3 regions of the Rhodococcus sp. NPDC049939 genome follow, and region 2 is predicted to be linked to each of the others. Evidence: riboswitches for the same ligand, from Rfam matches in the RefSeq annotation. Region 2 holds a riboswitch; each other region holds the start of a gene.

The links. A riboswitch is a leader RNA that binds a small molecule or an ion and turns the genes downstream of it on or off. The one in region 2 is predicted to bind thiamine pyrophosphate.
Region 1: another riboswitch for thiamine pyrophosphate. It lies ahead of AB0I57_RS14075 (3-oxoacyl-ACP reductase); the one in region 2 lies ahead of AB0I57_RS16395 (TenA family protein).
Region 3: another riboswitch for thiamine pyrophosphate. It lies ahead of thiO (glycine oxidase ThiO); the one in region 2 lies ahead of AB0I57_RS16395 (TenA family protein).

The regions. Positions count from the first base shown of each region.
Region 1 is NZ_JBFAMC010000003.1:396,668-403,528, reverse strand. It holds gene AB0I57_RS14085 (ATP-dependent Clp protease ATP-binding subunit) at 1-2,293, opposite strand, end outside; gene AB0I57_RS14080 (LLM class flavin-dependent oxidoreductase) at 2,394-3,683, opposite strand; gene AB0I57_RS14075 (3-oxoacyl-ACP reductase) at 3,685-4,449, opposite strand; TPP riboswitch at 4,496-4,601, opposite strand; gene AB0I57_RS14070 (MarR family transcriptional regulator) at 4,664-5,122, shown strand; gene AB0I57_RS14065 (organic hydroperoxide resistance protein) at 5,126-5,548, shown strand; gene AB0I57_RS14060 (oxidoreductase) at 5,573-6,451, opposite strand; gene AB0I57_RS14055 (CocE/NonD family hydrolase) at 6,492-6,861, opposite strand, start outside.
Region 2 is NZ_JBFAMC010000004.1:310,587-317,447, reverse strand. It holds gene AB0I57_RS16415 (FAD-linked oxidase C-terminal domain-containing protein) at 179-1,552, shown strand; gene AB0I57_RS16410 (urea transporter) at 1,868-2,869, shown strand; gene AB0I57_RS16405 (DUF1116 domain-containing protein) at 2,979-4,280, shown strand; gene AB0I57_RS16400 (GNAT family N-acetyltransferase) at 4,442-4,717, shown strand; TPP riboswitch at 4,821-4,916, shown strand; gene AB0I57_RS16395 (TenA family protein) at 4,910-5,629, shown strand; gene AB0I57_RS16390 (ABC transporter substrate-binding protein) at 5,656-6,687, shown strand; gene AB0I57_RS16385 (ABC transporter permease) at 6,665-6,861, shown strand, end outside.
Region 3 is NZ_JBFAMC010000004.1:18,751-25,611, reverse strand. It holds gene AB0I57_RS15005 (ABC transporter permease) at 1-504, opposite strand, end outside; gene AB0I57_RS15000 (ABC transporter ATP-binding protein) at 504-1,445, opposite strand; gene AB0I57_RS14995 (thiazole synthase) at 1,558-2,325, opposite strand; gene thiS (sulfur carrier protein ThiS) at 2,318-2,542, opposite strand; gene thiO (glycine oxidase ThiO) at 2,545-3,612, opposite strand; TPP riboswitch at 3,611-3,723, opposite strand; gene thiE (thiamine phosphate synthase) at 3,757-4,446, shown strand; gene AB0I57_RS14975 (NUDIX hydrolase) at 4,448-5,206, opposite strand; gene AB0I57_RS14970 (hypothetical protein) at 5,369-6,739, shown strand; gene AB0I57_RS14965 (glutamate ABC transporter substrate-binding protein) at 6,736-6,861, shown strand, end outside.

The DNA of each region.
Region 1 (6,861 bases), on a different contig from region 2:
ACGGACGTGCCCCGAACTCGGGTTGATGCCCGTGCTCAGCTATCCAGTCGATGGCGGCGTCGCTGAACGAGATGTCGATACCCTTGGACTGCAGCCTCTTCCGGCTGTCGTTCAACAGCAGGTCGGTGATCCGGTGCAGCTGTTCGGAGTCGAGCTTGCGGAAGATCACGATCTCGTCGATCCGGTTGAGGAACTCTGGCCGCATCGATTCGCGCAGTCTGCCCATCACCCGGTCTCGCAAGGGCTTCTCGGACGCCTCGGCGTTACCGGTGGTAAAGCCCAGGACACCGGACTTGCTCGAAATGATGTCGGACCCAAGGTTGCTGGTCATGATCAAGACGGTGTTCTTGAAGTCCACCGTCCGACCCTGGCCATCGGTGAGCCGGCCGTCGTCGAGCACTTGGAGCAGCGTGTTGAACACGTCCGGGTGTGCCTTCTCGATCTCGTCGAGCAGAATCACCGAGTATGGGTTCCGCCGAACCTGTTCGGTGAGCTGCCCCGCATCCCCGTATCCGACATAGCCGGGAGGAGCCCCGACGAGTCGGCTGACCGTGTGCCGTTCGCCGAACTCGCTCATGTCCAGTCGCAGCATCTTGGTCTCGTCGCCGAACAGTGTGACGGCCAAAGCCTTCGCGAGCTCTGTCTTTCCGACACCCGTCGGTCCGAGGAACAGGAAGCTGCCCACGGGACGGTCCGGATCGTTCATGCCGGTGCGACTGCGACGGACAGCCCTGGCGATAGCCTTCACGGCGTCGTCCTGGCCGATGACGCGACTGTGCAGTTCATCCTCGAGGCGGCGCAGGCGTTCCTTCTCCTCCTCGGTCATCTGGCTGGCCGGAATACCGGTTGCCCGCGACACGACCTCGGCGATGTGCTCGGCAGTCACCTCAGATGACGTGTGGCTCAGGTCCTTCCCGCCGTCGATCGACGCCTGCGTTCGAGCGATCTCGTCCCGCAAGACTGATGCCTTCTCGTACTGCTCGTCGGCGACGGCCAGTTTCTTGTTCTGTTCGAGTTCCTCGACCTTCTTCTTCAGCGCCTCGATGTCGAGGCTCGGTGTCCGTAGCCGCAGGCGGGCACCGGCCTGATCGATCAGGTCGATCGCCTTGTCCGGCAGGAAGCGGTCGCCTATGTAGCGGGCAGACAACTCGACAGCGGCGGAGATCGCCTCGTCGGTGTACCGGACGCCGTGGTGCTCCTCGTACCGATCTCGCAGACCGGACAGGATCGCGATTGCGTCCTCGGTGCTCGGCTCCGCGACCGTCACCGGTTGAAATCGACGTTCGAGCGCCGGATCCTTCTCGATGTGGGTGCGGTACTCGTCGAGCGTGGTAGCGCCCACGATGTGCAGCTCACCGCGGGCCAGCTTCGGCTTGAGGATGTTGCCCGCGTCCATCGCGCCCTCGGCACCACCTCCGGCGCCCGCGATGGAGTGAACCTCGTCGATGAAGACGATCAATTCATTTGAGTGGGCAGAAATCTCGTCGATTGCCTTGTTCAAGCGCTCCTCGAAGTCGCCGCGGTATCGAGTGCCCGACACCATGCTCGACAGATCGAGTTGCACGATGCGCTTACCCGTCAACCGGTCGGGCACCTTGCCGTCGACGATGCGCTGCGCCAGCCCCTCGACGATCGCCGTCTTACCGACTCCGGCTTCGCCGACCAGTACGGGATTGTTCTTCGTGCGGCGCGACAGGATCTCGATGGTCTGCTCGATCTCGTCGGCCCGGCCGATTACAGGGTCGACTCCCCCGCCGCGCGCACGCTCGGTGAGATCGAAGCCGTACTTGTCCAGCGTCGGCGTCCCACTGCCTGAATTCTCCTCGACCGGACCGCCCTGTATCGCAGTCTGCAGGCGTTCCGGGGTGATGCCCTCGGATGCGAGCAACTTCCCTGCCGCGAGGTCGTGGTCAGCGGCAAGCGCAAGGAAGAGGTGCTCGGGGTCGATGTAGGTGGACCCGAGGGCCCGACCGAGTTGGTGAGCCTCGAGCAGGGCTGTCTTGAGCGCACCGCTGAGTGTGGGCACAGCAAAGTTCGACGCGTTCCGGCTCTGGGGAAGCCGCGATTCGACGGCGGCTGAGACTGCCGAGGGGTCGGCTCCGGCACGCTGCATCAGGGACTTGACGGGGTCCTGCTCTGCCATGACACGCAGAACGTGCAGTGCATCGAGGTCAGAGTCACCACGACCTGCGGCAAACCGTGCCGCACCTGCCATGAGCTCCTGGGTGGCCTTGCTCATGAGACGGCTGATATCGATGCGTCCGGGGCCCTGTGGCCCGAAGAATGCTGGCATTCCGAGTGCCTCCTGTGGGAAGTTGAGCAATATTGACTCAACTAACGTGCCCGATAGTCAATCAATTCCCAGATTTGTGGGGCATTTGTCACAGGCATGATTACTCGCTTCCACGAAGGTGGGCACGCAGCGTCTTCGTTTCGTACCGGGCACGGAACAGACCCCGCTTCGCCAGCACGGGGATCACCTCGTCGACGAAGTCGGCCAGGCCGCTCGGGTATAGCGGCGGCATCAGGTTGAAGCCGTCGGCCCCGCCGCGGCGGAACCACCGTTCGATCTCGTCGGCGATCGACTCCGGGGTGCCGATCATCGTGCAGTGGCCGCCACCGGCCGCCAACGTGCCCAGCAAGGCCCGCACGGTGGGCCGGTCCTTCTCGATAATCCGCAGGATCGTGTCGTACCGGCCCTGCGGCCCGGTGAACTCGGACAGCGGCGGAAGCGCTGGAACCGGCGCGTCCAGTTCCCACCCGCTGCAGTCCTGCTGGACGAACATCGACAGCTGCGCCAGCGACTGCTCTACCGGTAGGAGCGCGTCGAGTTCCGCCTTCTTGCGCCGGGCCTCCTCGGTGGTCGATCCGACATATGTGACCAGACCTGGCATGACGATGACCTCGTCCGGGTCGCGGCCCACCCGACGGATGCGCCTCTTGACGTCTTCGTAGTAGCTCTGTGCGGCCGCGAGGTCGTAGGCGACTGCGTATATTCCCTCGGCATACCGGGCAGCCAGATCACGCCCCTGATCGGACGCGCCTGCCTGGAACAGCACGGGGCGGCCCTGCGGCGAGTGCGGCACGGTCAGTGGTCCGTCGACCAGAAAGTGATCGCCTCGATGATGGATCGGATTCACCTTGGCCGGATCCGCGAAGATTCCTTCTCGGTCGAGGACGAGAGCATCCGGCTCCCACGAATTCCACAGGGCCAGTGCCACGTCGACGAACTCTGCCGCACGCGAATACCGCTCGTCGTGCGACGGCATCTCTTCTAGACCGTGGTTGCGAGCCTCTGCGTCGAACATCGACGTCACGACGTTCCAGCCGACGCGGCCGCCGCTGATGTGGTCGAGCGAGGCCAGCATCCGGGCCGCGTGGAACGGCGTGTAGAACGTGGTCGACACCGTGCTCACCAGGCCGACCCGCTCGGTGGCGCGAGCCATCGCCGACAGTGCGGTGAGCGGCTCGAAGAACCACCACGAACCTGAAGCAGGATCGCGCACCGAGTGCCCGTCCGCGAAGAACACCGCATCGAGGCAACCACGTTCGGCGGTCCGCGCCAGTTCCTCGTAGTAGGTGATATCGCCCAGCCGTTCCACCGGCGACGCCGGATGCCGCCAGGACGCACCGTGATGACCGCACCCGAACAGAAAAGCGTTGAAGTGCAGTTGCCTGATCACTTCAGTCCTTGACCAGTCCGCCGTCGACCACGAGGTTCTGGCCGGTTACCGCGCGCGACCACGGAGATGCGAAAAACAGTACCGCGTCGGCGAATTCGTCCGGAGTGGTGACGCTCCGCAACGGAGTGCTCTGCGCAATCAAGTCGAACACCTCGTCGGGCGTCGCAGCGCTCGCATCGGTGGTGCGCAGCAGGCCACCAGACACCATGTTCACGGTGATGCCGTCCGGACCGAGGTCGGCGGCGAGGGTGCGCGTCAGAGACAACACCGCGGCCTTGGCGGCGGTGTAGTCGTGGTAAGGGACGACCGGGTTCTGGAACAGGTTGGTTCCGACGTTGACGATCCGGCCGAACCCGAGAGAACGCATACCCGGCAGCGCAGCCTGTGTCGTGTTGAGAGCCGCTTGAACGCTCCCCCGGAACTGGGTATCGAACGCCTCCCACGCGATGGCATCGGCCTCGTCGCGGGCATCCCCGTTGAAGGAGTAGTCGATCAGCGCGTTGTTGACCACCGTCGTCACCGGAGAGCCGAAGTGCTGCTCGGCTGCGGCGTACAAACCTCTCACTTGCTCCGCGTCCGTGACGTCGGCTTGCAGCGCAATCGCGATGCCTGCACCGAGAGACGACGCCAGTTCCTCGGCCGCATCCCGACTGTTCCGATAGTTCACGATTACGCGAGCACCCTCGCGCGCGAACGACCGCACGATCGAGGTTCCGAGACCACGGCCTCCCCCGGTCACGAGGACGATTTGCTTGTCGAACTGCATGTTTCACCTTCCATTACGCCGGTGAACAGACGTCTCATGAGCGCACGCGTCGACTCCGCGACATCCCTTCGCCGGAATTACCCAGTTCAGGTTCAATGGGTGTGTTCTCAGCCGCCCGGCATTCCGACCGGACAGCACCCCACGTCACTAGGCCACAGTGTAGGCGTCGCTCCAATAGGTTGTGCGCAACTAAGTTGTGTGCAACTATTCAGCGGTGACCGATGACCTCGCACTCGACCGCCAGGTGTGCTTCGCCCTGTACTCGGCTTCCCGGGCCATGACTTCCACCTACCGGTCGATTCTCGACAAGTTGGGAGTGACCTACCCGCAGTACCTTGTGCTGTTGGCGCTGTGGGAACAGGACGGTCGCGGAGTGAGCGAGCTCTGCGATGCTCTCGATCTCGACACCGGCACACTGTCCCCCCTACTCAAGAGGCTCGAAACCCTCGGGCTCGTCGAACGCCGGCGTGAGTCTGCCGACGAACGCAGGGTCGGCATCCACCTCACGGACGCGGGCGCCGCGCTTCGCAGCGAGGCCGTGGGCATCCCGTCCGAACTCACACACTCGACGGGCATGGGCGTCGACGAACTCGGCACCCTGCGCGACACCCTGACCCGCCTCACCGATTCGCTCCACCGTTGGAACGCTACAACCCCCACGAGAAAGAACTAGGCCATGAACATTCTGTACACCGCAGAGGCCCTCGCCACCGGAGAGGGCCGCAACGGTCACGCCCGAACGTCGGACGGAAAGCTCGACCTGAACCTCTCTATCCCCAAAGAAATGGGTGGGTCTGGCGACGGAACCAACCCCGAGCAGTTGTTCGCCGCCGGGTACGCGGCGTGCTTCCACTCGGCGCTGCAGCTGATCGCCCGTCAGAGCAAGGCTGATGTCACCGACTCGGCGGTCGGCGCCCGCGTCGGGATCGGTCCGATCGATGGCGGCGGGTTCGGTTTGGCCGTGACCCTCGAGGTCTCACTTCCCAACCTGCCGCGCCAGGAAGCACTCGACCTGACCGAGAAGGCGCACCAGGTGTGCCCCTACTCCAACGCAACTCGCGGCAACATCGAGGTCAACCTCGAGGTAACCGAAGACTGAGTAGCGGACTGATCGGGCGTCGGCTCAGGTGAACTTGTACTCGACGCCCGTCAAGTCCTCCGACAGCGACCACAGAGCGGCTGCGGTCCGCTCGTCCCGCGATTTCTTGTTCGAACTGACCACCTTCGGGTAACCACGCTGCTCACCCAGTCCATCCGGCCCGATGTAACTGCCGCCCTTCACATCGGAAACGGTGGCCGCATACAGCATCGGCAACGTACCCATCTCCGCCGACTGCGCGAAGACCGCGTTGCCGACCCCCATCACCCTGTCCAGAATCGACTCGGTGTGTGACTGCAGGTTCGTCGCCGCGTAGCCAGGATGTGCGGCCACGGCCTTGACCGCCGAACCCGCCGCCGATAGCCGGCGCTGCAACTCGTATGTGAACAGAAGATTTGCAAGCTTCGACTGCCCGTACGCTCCCCACCGGCTGTACCTGCGGGATTCCCAATTGAGATCGTCCAGATCGACGGATCCGATCTGGTGCATCCCACTCGACATCGTGGCGACGCGATCGGTGATCTTGTCAAGAAGCAGCCCGGTCAGCGCAAAGTGTCCCAGATGATTTGTGCCGATCTGCATTTCGAATCCATCGGCGGTCTTGCTCTGCGGCACTGCCATCACACCTGCGTTGTTCACCAACACATCGAGAGAATTGATGCCTGCGGCGAACTCGCGCACGGACTTCAGATCCGCCAGATCGAGACGACGAACTTCGGCGTTGTCACCGATCGATCGCGCGACCACTTCTCCCTTGTCGGTGTTGCGGCAGGCGAGGACAACGTGCGCACCGGCCTTACCCAGAGCTCGCGCAGCTACCTCGCCCAGGCCACTGTTGGCGCCGGTAACGACGAATGTGCGGCCGTGCTGATCGACGATGTCCGATTCTGTCCATTTGGTCATGGCTTCAGACTACGGACGGCGTCGCTCGCGGCGAAACTCGTCACCACACCTGCCCCCCGACCAGCGGAAGATTGACGAAGCTCGGCCGGTCCGCAGCGAGTTGAACGTGCTGTGGCCTCAATTGACTCTCGGCGAGCACCGGTCCGATCGGTAGGTACCGGGGAACACTGCTCGCGTACACATCGACGCGTAGCCGATGCCCAGGTGCCAAAACGGCATCGGTGGGAATGAGATTGATGTCGATTGGAGTCACTTCACCCGGAGCCTGGGGCTGGCGGGTTTTCAACGTCAGAAAGTGTTGGGCGTCAGTGTAATCGCCGTTCGCCGACTTCGTACTCTTCGAGTCGTCCACAGCTCTCATCGATGCGGTGAGCGCCCCATTGGTGAGAGTAGTCGAAGTGCCATCGGGA
Region 2 (6,861 bases):
TCCCCCGAGCGCATTGCCCGTCGGCAATCGTCCTATGAAGCACCTTGCCGATCCCACATCATGAGATTTTCTAAGGTTAGTCGACCTCACGTTCACCGGTAGCTCGGCCTGTTCGGGGACGCACCCGATTGTGGGCTACCTTTTGGATACATCAGTATCGCCATCCAGGGGAGTCATGATGACCGTCACCGACGACACACTCGCGGCACTCGCCACCACCCTTCCTCAGGGTTGTCTGGTTACCGATCCGGATCTCCTGGTGTCGTACAGTCAGGACTGGGCACGAGACCCCGATGCGGTAACTCCCATTGCGGTCGCTCGCCCAACCACCACCGAAGAGGTCCAGGCGGTGATGCGGTGGGCCACCGAACATCGGGTTCCGGTCATTCCCCGTGGAGCGGGTTCCGGGCTCAGCGGCGGTGCGTCGGCCGTTGCGGGCAGCATCGTGATCAGCACCGAGCGCATGCGCCGGATAGAAGTTGACCCAGCCACTCGCATCGCTGTCGTCGAACCGGGCCTACTCAACGCGGAGGTCAAGGCTGCGGCGGCAGAGCACGGACTCTGGTATCCGCCGGATCCGTCCTCGTTCGAAATGTGCTCGATCGGCGGCAACGTCGCAACCAATGCCGGCGGGCTGTGTTGCGTCAAGTACGGCGTCACCACCGACTACGTACTCGCGCTGCGGGTCGTCCTCGCAGACGGAACGGCCGTGCGACTCGGTGGCCCGCGGCTCAAGGATGTAGCCGGCCTGTCGCTGACCAAACTGTTCATCGGCAGCGAAGGAACCCTCGGCATCGTCACCGAGGCGACGCTGAGGCTGATTCCCGCCCAGCCGCCGTCAAGCACTCTCGTTGCGTCGTTCTCCTCTGTCCAGTCCGCCGCAGATGCGGTTCTGGCGATTACGCGTACGCTGCGACCCTCGATGCTCGAGTTCATGGACCGCGCATCGATCGGCGCCGTCGAGGATGCCCTTCGGATGGGCCTCGACCGCAGTGTCGAGGCGATGATCATCGCACGATCGGATGCACCCGGAGCAATTGCGGCCGAAGAGATTTCCGTCATGGCCGAGGCATGTGAGACCAACGGGGCCTCCGAGGTCTTCACCACCGACGATCCCGATGAGGGCGAAGCCTTCGCTGCAGCAAGAAGATATGCGATCCCTGCTGTAGAGAAGCTGGGCAGCCTACTCCTCGAGGACGTCGGCGTCCCACTCCCGAAATTGCCCGATTTGGTTGAGGGAATCGCCGCCATCTCTCGCGAGCGTGACGTGATGGTCGCCGTGATTGCACACGCCGGCGACGGAAACACCCACCCGCTGATCGTCTTCGATCCCGACGATGCTCAGATGACCGAACGTGCCCATCTCGTATTCGCCGAGATCATGGACCTCGCGATCTCGCTCGGCGGCACGATCACGGGCGAGCACGGCGTCGGACGGCTGAAGAAGCCCTGGCTGCCCGATCAGGTTGGTCCGGACGTCATGGAATTGACACAGCGGGTCAAGAATGCGCTCGACCCGTTGGGGATCCTCAACCCCGGAGCGGTCCTGTAATAGTTACCAGAGCGATGACCAGAACGGGGAAATATCTCGGGGGCGGTACGTATGCGCACCTTCCCGAGGGTCGCTTAACAGTTCCCTCGTGGCGGCACCAGCAGGCCAACGCTCTTGCCACACTGCGGAATCAGCCCGTCACGAGGTGCTCGCTGAGATGCGCGAGATCTACACCGCCGAACAAGTTTAGAACGAAGGTCACCAATGGCCCCGGCGTACGACCCGCCGGCCCGGCATGGCCTACTCATCGCGAACCCGATGTCGGATCGAGCAAAACAAAGGTCGCCCAAGTCGGACACAGCTAGCATGCGGACAATGAGACGCCCCGTTGATCTCATTCTCCCGCCGATCGAAAACGGCCGAGTTCCCTACTACCGCCTGGTGTTGCGCGGGTGCTCGCAGCTTTGCTTCCAGACAAACGAGCTGACTGCGCTGTTCTTCTTGGCCGCAGTCCTGGTGGAATCGCCCCTTGCGGCCGCCTACCTGTTGATCGCCGCGATCATCGCTCCCGGTGGGCGCATGTTGCTGGGCGAAAGGGGTGACGCTCTCGCGGCCGGGTTCGCGGGCCTCAATCCTTGCCTGATCGCACTCGCGCTGCCCACATTCTTCCGAACCGACTGGACGAATCTCGGGATGTGGGTCGTGCTGCTCATTTGCATCGCGATCGCGGTCGTGATGGTGCACCTCTTCGTCAGGATCTTCCCGTTTCCAATCCTGGTATTGCCGTTCTTGATCATCCTGTGGACGCTCTCCGCCCTCACGCCGTATCTCGAGTTTCTCGAACCGGTCACTTTCGACGATTCCCAGTCGACGGTGTTCACTCCCGTCGTCGCGGTGTTGTCCAGCTTGGGCGAAGCAGTACTTTCCCCGAACATCTGGTCGGGTTTGCTGTTTCTCGTCGGCGTCCTGTTGAGCAACTGGCGGCACGCAGTGGTTGCCTTGGTCGGGGCAAGCATCGGCACCACGGTCTCGTACTACTACCGGGATGTCGACCCGACGAGCGTCGACCTCGGCCTTTATGGATTCAACGGGGTACTGGCGGCAGTTGGTGTGTATGTACTTTGTGGAAGTCAGCTCAGGTTGGCCATATTGGCTGCTCTCGTCGCCACGATCATCATGCCGGCGTTCACCAGCCTGAGTGTCCCGGCGGCGTCAGCCCCATTCGTGTTTGCGGTTTGGCTGGTGCTCGCCCTCGGCTGGATAGAGACGAGGTGGTTGACTCCCGCTGAAGGAGTTGCATCGGCCGCTGAGATCGCGAAAACGGGCGCCGACCCTGACGTCGATGGGCAGAATCAAGTAGGAGATCAAAACCCCTGAGCTGCTGACGAGCCGAACCCGGCTAGCCAAAGGACCATCTTCGCCGGCTACCGGAATGCGGCGTTCTAGATGGGTAAGGATGTCACCCGTAGACATACGAGGAGCGACCGTGAACTCTCAAGATTTTGTCAAGCCAAGCATTGATGAAATTCTCCAGAAGGTTCATGATCACCCGAAACGCAGGGAAGCCACGCACCAAGCCAATGCCGAGACCATCAAACGTATGAAGCAGGCCAATCCCACTCTGATCGGAATCGGTAAGGCCGAAGAGCACATACCGGGAATGCGCGACAACTTGATCCTCCATGCGGGACCTCCAATTACATGGAATAACGCATCTGGCCCGTTGAAGGGTGCGATTATCGGCGGTTTGCTGTTCGAAGGGATGGCAAAAAACAAAGAAGAAGCCGCCGAGATGATGAAGGACGGGGAAGTGGATTTGGAGCCCTGCCACGATCATGGCGCGGTAGGGCCGATGGCTGGAATCATTACGCATTCCATGTCGGTCTATATCGTTGAAGACCAATCGTCAGGGCGAAGAACGTATTCAAATATCAGCGATGATCTGGGTGATTATCTTGGAAGCTCGGTTCGATTCGGCGTCTTCGAGAAACCCGCTGTCGATCATCTTCACTGGATAGAGAACACGCTGGCTCCCGCGCTTGGCCAGGCTATCGAGGAAGTCGGACATATCGATCTCCTCCCCATCATCGGTAGAAGCTTGCTGATGGGAGACGATTGCCACGTCACCATGGATGCTGCAACTCCTCTTTTCTTGAGAGAGTTGATGCCTGGATTGATCAAGGCATGCGGAAATCAAGAAACGCTGACAAGTATTGTGAACTTGATCTACAACGATAGTTTGTTCGCCCTGAACCCCATTATGGCGACCTGTAAAGCGATCGCTACCGCGGGCAGCAGCGTCGAACACAGCAGCATCGTGACTACAATGGCACGCAACGGTACCGAGTTCGGCATCAAAGTTTCGGGCTTGGGAGATCAGTGGTTCACCGGGCTCGCAGAAGTTGGTCACGGCCAGTTGATGCCAGGGCTGTCGCCATCGGACGTCAATCGCGATATGGGTGACAGTGCTATTACCGAGACTCTGGGCCTTGGAGGTACCGTTAAATCGATATCTGGTTCAAGTCAGGATGCGAGAAACATCACGTTACAAATGTATGGCATCGCCCAAGCGGAAAGTGATGCTTTCAGAGTCCCTTCATTGGATGGGCGTGGCTCACCGATGGGTTTCGACATACTGAAGATCGTCGAAAAGAATATTCGGCCATCAATCAATTCCGGACTTGCCCACAAGCACATGAATCATCCGTCGGCTGGTGTTGGATCCCTCCACCCCCCGATGGAGGCGTTTGTCGATGCAGCAATTGCGTTCAGTGATCTGGAAATTTAGAAAACAGCCTTGCCTCGATAAATGATCGAAAGAGTGGTGAGACGTACTGCTGGTGGCTCCAACCTCGAGACAATGATCCCTTGTCGAGCAGACAGGTAATCTACGGGTGACGGCGTGCGGCGCGATACCGCATACAGGCAACGAAAGTAAGGAGCGGTCCGGTGGCGACGACGGTGGAGCATCACGTAGCGGAGTCTCGGTTCGAGATCTTCGTCGACGGCCAGCTGGCGGGCTACGCCGACTACGCCGAGCGTGGCCGCGTCCGCGACTTCAACCACACCGTCACGTACCCGCAGTTCCGTGGGCAAGGTCTTGCCGCCGAGGTTGTGAAGGCCGCCCTTGACGACACGAAAGCCCTCGGGTTCTCAGTGGTGCCCTCATGCTGGTATGTCGCCAAGTACATCTCCGAGAATCCGAGCTACGCGGAGCTCGTCTGATCCGGTAGCCAGGGCCTAACTTTGCGGTCGAGAGCATCGTTGCCGCACGTCCGCGCAGTGAGGGCTTTTTCCGCTTGCACCCTGCCCAGTGCTAGGGTCGGCTTGTTCTGACACGGGGTGCTCCGCACGGGCGGGGCTGAGAACACACCCGGAAACCTGCTCAGGTAATGCTGACGAAGGGATGTCAACATCGTGACCGACTCTGCCCATGTTGCCGCCGCTGGCGAGCACACCCGATTCACCGACCACTTGTGGGACCGGATCAAGGTGCTGCGCGATGCGATCGACGAACTCGAGTTTCTGCGCCGGCTCGGCGACGGAACCCTGCCGTTGGACGCATTTCGCACCTACATAGAACAGGACTTTCTATATCTCACGGGGTACGCGAAAGCTCTTTCGTTGGTGGCAGCCCACGCTCCGGACCCGGACACGGCCGGCTTCTGGGCCGGCTCCGCGGCCACGGCCGCAACCGTGGAAGCCTCGCTCCACAAGAACCTGCTGACCAGCGGTCAACTGCCCGAGTCCGACACTCAACCGCAGCATTCGCAGGCATGCCTCGGGTATGTCTCGTACCTGACCGCGGTCGCCGCCACCGAGCCGTATCCTGTGGCCGCCGCTGCAATGCTGCCGTGCTTCTGGATCTACGCCGACGTAGGACGACGGCTCGCAAGAAGTGCACGAGAAGTGCTGTCGGCTGATCCGTCTCATCCCTATGCACAGTGGGTGACCACTTACGACGCCGAGGAATTCCAGGCCGCCGTCGCTACCGCACGAGAGATGGTGGACGCCGCGGCGGCCACCGCAACCGGCCCTCAACGAGAAGCGATGGTGGATGCGTTCGTGATCGCCAGCCGGTACGAGCTCATGTTCTGGGATACCGTCGTGAACAAGCAGGAATGGCCCGCATCGTGACACTGTTTTCTGGCAAGAAGTTCTCCATGGGCACGGTGCTTTCGGCGCGCAAACGCACCGCGGCGGTAGCCGTCGTCCTCGTGTCTGCACTCGCGTTCCTCACCGGTTGCGCGAGTAACACGCAGTCGGGCAATACCATCCGGTTCGCGCTCGACTGGACGCCGAATACCAACCACACCGGCCTGTTCGTCGCCCTCCAAGAGGGCTATTTCCAGGACGCTGGACTCGACGTACAGGTTCTGCCGTACAACGACACCTCGCCGGACACCCTCGTCGACTCGGGGAACGCCGAGTTCGGGGTGAGTTTCCAGAGTTCGTTCACGTTCTCGCGGGCCTCGGGTGCACAGATAAAGTCGGTGCTCGCTCCACTACAGCACTGGGCAACCGGAATCGCGGTGAAGGCGGACCGCACCGACATCACCCGTCCCCGGGATCTGGACGGCAAGATCTACGCCGGTTTCGCAGATCCGGACGGCGAGGCGACGTTGCGGCAGATCATCCGTAACGACGGGGGCACTGGGGAATTCACTACCGTCACCCTCGGCACGTCCGCTTACGAGGCAGTCTATTCAGGTGACGCCGATTTCACCGTGTCCTTCTTCGCGTGGGAAGGCATCGAAGCCGAGCACCGGGGAACTCCGATGCAGTACTTCCATTACACGGACTACGGTTTCCCCGATGCCTACGCCCTCGTCATCGAGGGCAACGAACAATGGATGGCCGATCATCCCGATCAGGCCCGCCAGTTCGTTCAGGCTCTGCAGCGCGGGTACCAGTACGCCGCCGATCACCCGGCCCGTGCCGCACAGATGCTGATCGAAGCCAACCCGGGCGCCTTCACGGACGAGCCGCTGGTGGTGGAGAGTCAGGAAATGCTGTCCCGCGAGTACATGAAGGACAGTTCTGGGAGAGTCGGAACTCAGACGGCCGAGAAATGGTCGGGATACTCCGGCTTCCTGTTCCAGAACGGCCTGCTCACAGGTCCCGACGGGACGCCACTGACCACTGAACCCGACTGGTCGACGTACTTCACCAATGAGTACCTCGCTGAGCCCTGACAAGGGTCCACAGACTGGTTCTCGCGCGCGTCCCGAAAAGGGCCACGGCACGGCGACCCCAGGCACCCCCTCGCTTCTGCGCCGGGGGCTGCCTGCGGTCGTGGTCGTGGCCCTGTTCGTCGGCGCATGGCAGCTGTACGTCATGGTCAGCGGTATCCGACCTCAAGTACTGCC
Region 3 (6,861 bases), 290 kb from region 2:
GAATGCGTACATCGGCACCCCGTAGATCGACCGCCACGCGGCGGCGTTCGACAGCGAGAGAGCAGCACCTGCCTCTTCCCCTGCAGTCGCCTTCGCGATGGCATACGCGCCAAATGTCAGCACAAGAGTCAGCATGGCACCGAACAGTCCGATCAGGCCGGCCTTCGCGATCAGCACGGACGCCCTGTGTGGGATGGCCTGGAATGTGGTGCGGATGACCCCGAACCTGTACTCGCTGGTCACCGTGAGGGTAGCCAAGATCATGAGGACGAGCACACCGAACCCGGAGACACCGCCGACCGCCTCGGACATCTGCGGAAGGTAGGGTTCGAGGCCAGTTCTATCACCCGCCGCAACCTGGTTGTTGAAGGAATTGATGCTGGACCTTGCGGTCAACCCGATGATTGCCGCGAGGCCGAGACCCAGCACGATGATGATTGCCGTACACCACCACGGCGAGCGTGTCGATGTGATCTTGATTCGTTCCGCATTGAGAACAGCCATTACGACACACCTTTCGTGGAATCTTCAACGCTCTCGGCGTGGTACTGCACTTCGTCACCCGTCAGCTTCATGAATGCCTCCTCGAGCGATCCACGCTGAGATGCCAACTCGTGCAGGACGATGCCCTCCGAACCGGCAACAGCTCCGACCACCTCGGTGGACGAATCCACGACGAGAAGAGCCTGCTGTCCGCCTGATCCGTCCTCGCGGACGGTGAGACCCTTGGATGTCAGGGCACTCCGCAACGCATCCAATTGCGGACTCCGCACCCGGACAGTCGACTCCGAGGACTTGCTGACGAACTCCGACACAGTTGTGTCGGCAATCAGACGTCCGCGTCCGATCACCACCAGATGTTCTGCCGTCAAAGCCATCTCGGACAGCAGGTGACTGGATACCAGAACTGTTCGCCCCTCGGCCGCGAGGCGCTGCATGAAGTTGCGGATCCAGTGAATGCCCTCGGGGTCGAGACCGTTGACCGGTTCGTCGAACAGCAGCACCTTGGGATCGCCGAGTAAGGTGGCCGCCAAGCCGAGGCGCTGGGACATACCGAGCGAGAATCCGCCGGCCTTCTTCCCTGCCACATCGCTGAGCCCGACAAGGTGCAGCACCTCGTCGACCCGGCTCTTGGGGAGCGAGTTGGACGCGGCCATCCACCGCAGGTGAGCGCGGGCACTGCGATTGGGGTGCACCCATTTCGCATCGAGCAGCGCCCCTACCGTCCGAAGCGGCTGCACCAGTTCACTGTACGGCTTGCCATCGATCAACGCGGTACCCGCGGTCGGCCGGTCCAGACCGAGGATCATGCGCATCGTCGTAGATTTTCCCGCCCCGTTCGGGCCGAGGAAGCCGGTGACCATACCCGGCTTCACTGTGAACGTGAGATTGTCCACCGCCTTCGTCGCACCGAAGGTCTTCGTCAGTCCCTTCACTTCAATCATGATGAGAGCATGCCGTAAACACGGCCCTATTCGAATCGGCCACAGGTCTACTACTTCCTCATTCCCCGGTACCGCTTCTACCCTGAGTCGAACCCCGATCTCACCCCGAAATCTATGACGAGGCCTGCGCCCAGAACCGTTTGGGGATGCGACCGGCATGACGTGCCTGGTAGCCCGCCACAACCGCCCCACGCATTGCCGACGCCATCAGTACCGGGTCCTTCGCTCTGGTCACCGAAGTAGCCAGCAGAACGGCGTCGCACCCCAGTTCCATGGCCCGGGTGGCGTCGCTGGCCGTTCCGATGCCGGCATCGAGAATGACTGGCACACCCGCCCCCTCGACTATCATCTCGATGTTGTGCGGGTTCGCGATGCCCAACCCGGTACCGATCGGCGAGCCCAGCGGCATCACCGCTGCACACCCAACTTCCTCCAGCCTGCGGGCCAATACCGGGTCGTCGGTGGTATACGGCAGGACGACAAAGCCGTCGTCGACCAATTGTTCTGCAGCGCTGACCAACTCGATGGAATCAGGCATCAGCGTACGTTCGTCCGCGATGACCTCGAGCTTCACCCAGTTGGTCTCGAGCGCCTCGCGGGCGAGCTGTGCCGTGAGCACCGCCTCAGCTGCACCTCGGCAGCCCGCTGTGTTGGGAAGCGGTGCGATGCCGAGGCGGTTCAGAAGGTCCAGCACACCAGTGCCGCCCGATGCATCGACGCGGCGAATCGCAACGGTGGTCAACTCCGTGCCGGACGCGACGAGCGCGTCCTCGAGAACTGTGAGGTTCGCTGCGCCGCCAGTGCCCATGATCAACCGTGAATCGAACGTGCGGTCCGCGATCTCGAGCCCGTCGGGCGCAGCGAGTGCCCCGTCAGCCACCCTGTACCGCCGTGAGGATCTCGATCTCCCAGCCCCGCATCACCGACTCGTCCCACCGGGCACGTGGAAACACTTCACCGTTGACCGCAACTGCGATGCCCTTACTGGGCAGGGACATCGTCTCTAGCAGTTCGGCGATGGTCAACGGTGTCGTCAACTCGCGGTCCTCGCCGTTGACACTGATCCCGATGGGCACCATCACTTGTTGCTCCCGCATCTCTACCTCGCTAACTTCTCGAAACGTCGAACGTCGGCCGCTTTCGCCTCCGCGAGCGCGGAACCCTCCAAGAGTGCCAACGTCGCTTCAGCGGTGACCGGTGCCAGGAGGATTCCTCCTCGGCCGTGCCCGGTTGCCACGACGATACGATCGGACACCCGGCCGATCAGCGGCAAATTGTCTGGAGTCATCGGGCGCAGACCTGCAGAAACCTCGTGCAGTTCGTACTCGCCGATGGTCGGCATCAACGCTTCGGCATCCGCGATCAGGTCTCGCACCCCCGCGAGCGTGACCTGGGTGTCGTTACCCGACTCGTACTGAGTGGCACCCACGACGATGCCGTCGGCGCGTGGCACCAGGTATACGGGACGACCGTGCACGCTGCCGCGAACCGTGCGTCCAGGCGCGGGTGCCACCCCAGGTCTCGAGCGCAGCCGCAGTATCTCGCCCTTCACCGGACGAACCGGAAGTCCGGGCCACACCGACGGCGAGGCAACGCCCGCGGTGACGACGATCTGGTCCGTTTCGAGCCCCTCGAGGCTCTGCACGGCCCGCGCAATGCACTCGACCCCCGCATCCACCACGCACTGCCGAAGCGCGTGCAGCAACAGCCGGTTGTCCACGGCCAGTTCACCGATGGCCAACAGCCCCAACCGGACTCCACGGCCCAACATCGGCTCCAGTTCACGAACCTCGGTGCGGCTGAGGATCTGCATATCCCGTCCCTGGCCGCCCACCCATTCGGCAATCGTTCGCAAATCCTCCGCGTCGGCGCCATCCAACGCGACGGTGAGCGAACTTTCCGACGTGAACAGATCGACACCGGCGCCAACTTCGAGCTCCTTGCCGAACTCAGGCCATCGGTCGAGTGATGCACTGCCCAGTTCGAGAGCGCTCTCCTCGCCCGGCCACCCCTCCGACAGCGGGGCAATCATTCCGCCCGCCGCCCATGATGCGCCGGATCCGATCGAAGGGTCGTAGAGGCGGACGGACCAGCCACTCCTGGCAGCACGCCATGCAATCGACAGACCGATCACGCCGCCACCGACGACGGACACCGATCTCGGCATGAATCCCACCTCCACTTCCTGCGCCGGCATGATCCGGGTCAGGTATGACGGTCGGGTTCGGCGTGACCCCCTCTCAGCCCCACGTTCCTCGGGACTCCCGTGATGCACTCTCAGCGTAGAGGCTACCGTCATGCGGTGACCACCATGCCGCACGCCACTCACGCAGACCGCCGCCGCCGCCTCGAAACAGCGCGCTTGTACCTCTGCACAGACGCGCGCCGCGACAAGGGCGACTTGGCGCAGTTCGTCGAGGCTGCGCTGTCCGGCGGCGTCGACATCATCCAACTCCGTGACAAGGGGTCGTCCGGGGAAAAGAAGTTCGGTCCTTTGGATGCTCGGGACGAACTGAATGCACTGTCGGTGGTCGCGGCCGCGGCAAGGCGGCACGGTGCGCTATTCGCGGTCAACGACCGCGCCGACATCGCGCTGACAGCGGGGGCAGACGTGCTCCATCTGGGCCAGACCGATCTGCCCGTCCCCCAGGCGCGGACGGTGGTGGGCTCCGATGTCCTGATCGGTCGATCCACTCACAACCGAGCGCAGGCAAGCCTCGCGGCGATCGAGGAGGGCGTCGACTACTTCTGCACGGGCCCGGTGTGGGCCACCCCAACCAAGCCCGGGCGCAGCGCGGCGGGAATCGAATTGATCCGCTCTACTGCCGATTCCCAGCCGAACCGTCCCTGGTTCGCGATCGGTGGCATCGACGAACCCCGAGTACCGGAGATCCTCGCGGCGGGCGCCACCCGCATCGTCGTAGTCCGGGCCATCACCGAGGCGGCCGATCCGCAGGCGGCGGCACGCTCACTCTCAACTCTGCTGCGGCAGAACGTATAGATTACGGCCGGCTCAGCCAGCTCAGCACAGTTGACGGCGGAAGGACCATGATCGTGGACGGCAATCGATCGACCACGTCGGGATCGGTGCTCACGATCGCGGTCACCGTTCTCACAGCGGTGCCATGGCCGGTCAACTCGGCGAGTCGACCTGTCAACTGCGGCGCTTCGAGGACCTCGACGCGTTGCAGCCACCCACACGTGCTGTCGGGCAGGTGAACCGTGCGGGGCAATTCCGCCGACAGTGAAGTCACGCCTGCGTGTTCCGCCGGCACGGCACGACGATCGAGCAGCAACGACACCTCGACGGTCTGCAACCGCGGCCATCCCGCTTCGAACCCGGGGTGTAGCGGCAGACTGGCGACATCGGCCTCCCGAACCCAGCGCAGCTCCACGCTTTCCCGGTTTGCGACCGTGGGGATCAGCCGCTCTGTATCGGCGATCACCGTGGTGTAACTCCAACCGCTCGCTGCTTTGGCCGTGAGGATCTCGGCGCGGACCCGTATGGCCTCGATATTGATGCCGGCTTCTTCGTGAGCTTCGCGTACAGCGGCGTGGGTGGTGGTTTCGTGACTGTCCCGGGCTCCGCCGGGCAACGCCCACGTTCCGCCCTGGTGGCTCCACAATGCGCGGTGTTGCAACAACACCGCGGGTGTTCGATCAGCCATAGGCGCGCGCAGCAACAACCCAGCCGCGCCATGTTTTCCCCAATGACGACTGCCGTCCGGCCCCGTCATCCAGCCGTCACCATCACCACGCATCGATTACCCCTGTCCGATGGGTCACCTTCGGTTCCCTCACACTAGCCGTTCGCCTCGGAGCCAATCGCAGGCAATCCGCGACCGACTGCACGGTCCGGATAACGCCGGACCGTGGCTTTCCCTTATATGCTCGCCACAAGGAGAGAACGTTCCTGGGAGGTGATGGACGTGGTTCTGCGTAGCGCTCCGTCGATCGAACCCCACGGAAGCCGCCCATCGGCTGCCGTCGCGAAGGACGATGTCGAACACGTGGCGACACCCCGGAAAGAACTGCGCGCCTTTCTCGCCTCGACCCCCGGGAAACTCACCGTACTCGGCACCATCTTGGCCGTTCTCACCCTGACCGCGGGCGTGGTCGCCGCATCGATCGTGAACGCCAGCGAGGACACCCTCCACACCATGCTGGCCGAGACCGAACCCCTCGCGTACTCGACCCGAAGCCTCTACACCTCTCTATCGGCAGCAGACACCGCGGCAACGACGGCGTTCATCTCCGGAGGTCTCGAATCGCCGGAACTCCAGGACAGGTACGCGCAGGCGATGTCAACAGCATCCTCCGATCTCGTATACGCCTCGTCGGGCGGGCCGACAGTGCGTGACGAGAACAGCAGAAGACTTCTGTCGTCGATCTCCACCGACCTCAGTACCTATGCCGGCCTCGTCGCAACCGCACGGACCAACAATCGGTCCGGTCACCCGGTTGGTGCTTCCTATCTCAGCGAAGCCTCCACAGTGATGCAGAACCGCTTGCTGCCGATGGCCAGTCAGTTGCTCGCCGAGCAGGAGACCCGCATCGCGGACATTCAGCGGAACTACTCGCGGCCGCCCTGGCTGGCACTGACCTTCATCGTCGTGGCTCTCGTGGCTCTGGTGTTCGCTCAAGTCGCCATCGCCAGAGTCAGCAGACGCAAGTTCAATCTCGGGCTGATCCTGGCGTCGACGTGCACCGTAATCCTCCTCGTCTGGATGCTGGTGGCTGGGGTGATCTCGTCCCTCGACACCCGGCGTGCACTGACCGAGGGCGCGCGCCCCTTACACGAACTGACCGCCGGGAGCATCTTGGCCCAGCAGGCTCGCACTCAGGAGATGCTCAAACTGGCCCGCCGGGATACAGGCGGCGACTACGACTTGATTTTCGACGACAAATCAAAGCAATTGGGCGATCTGTTGTCCAATTACCCCGACGGTAGCAACCTGCGGGTCGGTCAGGACGAGGTTGCGAATGCTCAGCAAGCCCAGACTCGCTGGCTGTCGGCGCACGAGCGGATGAACACCGTCCTCGGCGTCGGCGATTTCGAATCGGCGGCAGCGGTTGCCATCGGACCGGCGCCGAACGATTCCGCCGCCCAATTCACCGCTCTCGACAACGCTCTCGACGACGGAATCGAAATTGCCCGTGACCATCTGCGTTCGAACGTCGCGTCGGCGACCACGGTGCTGACCGCGCTCGGTCCCGGCGCACTGGTTCTCACGCTGGTCGGGCTCGGTGGAATTATCATTGGGTTGTGGCCCCGATTGAGGGAATACCAGTGAGGCGGCCCCGGATCGCGCTGACACTGATGGCGCTGACGCTGCTGGTCGGCGCTTGCGCAGAGCCGACTGTGGACAATGCCGGGTCACCGAACCCCACGCACGTCCAGCCGCCACTTCCGGCC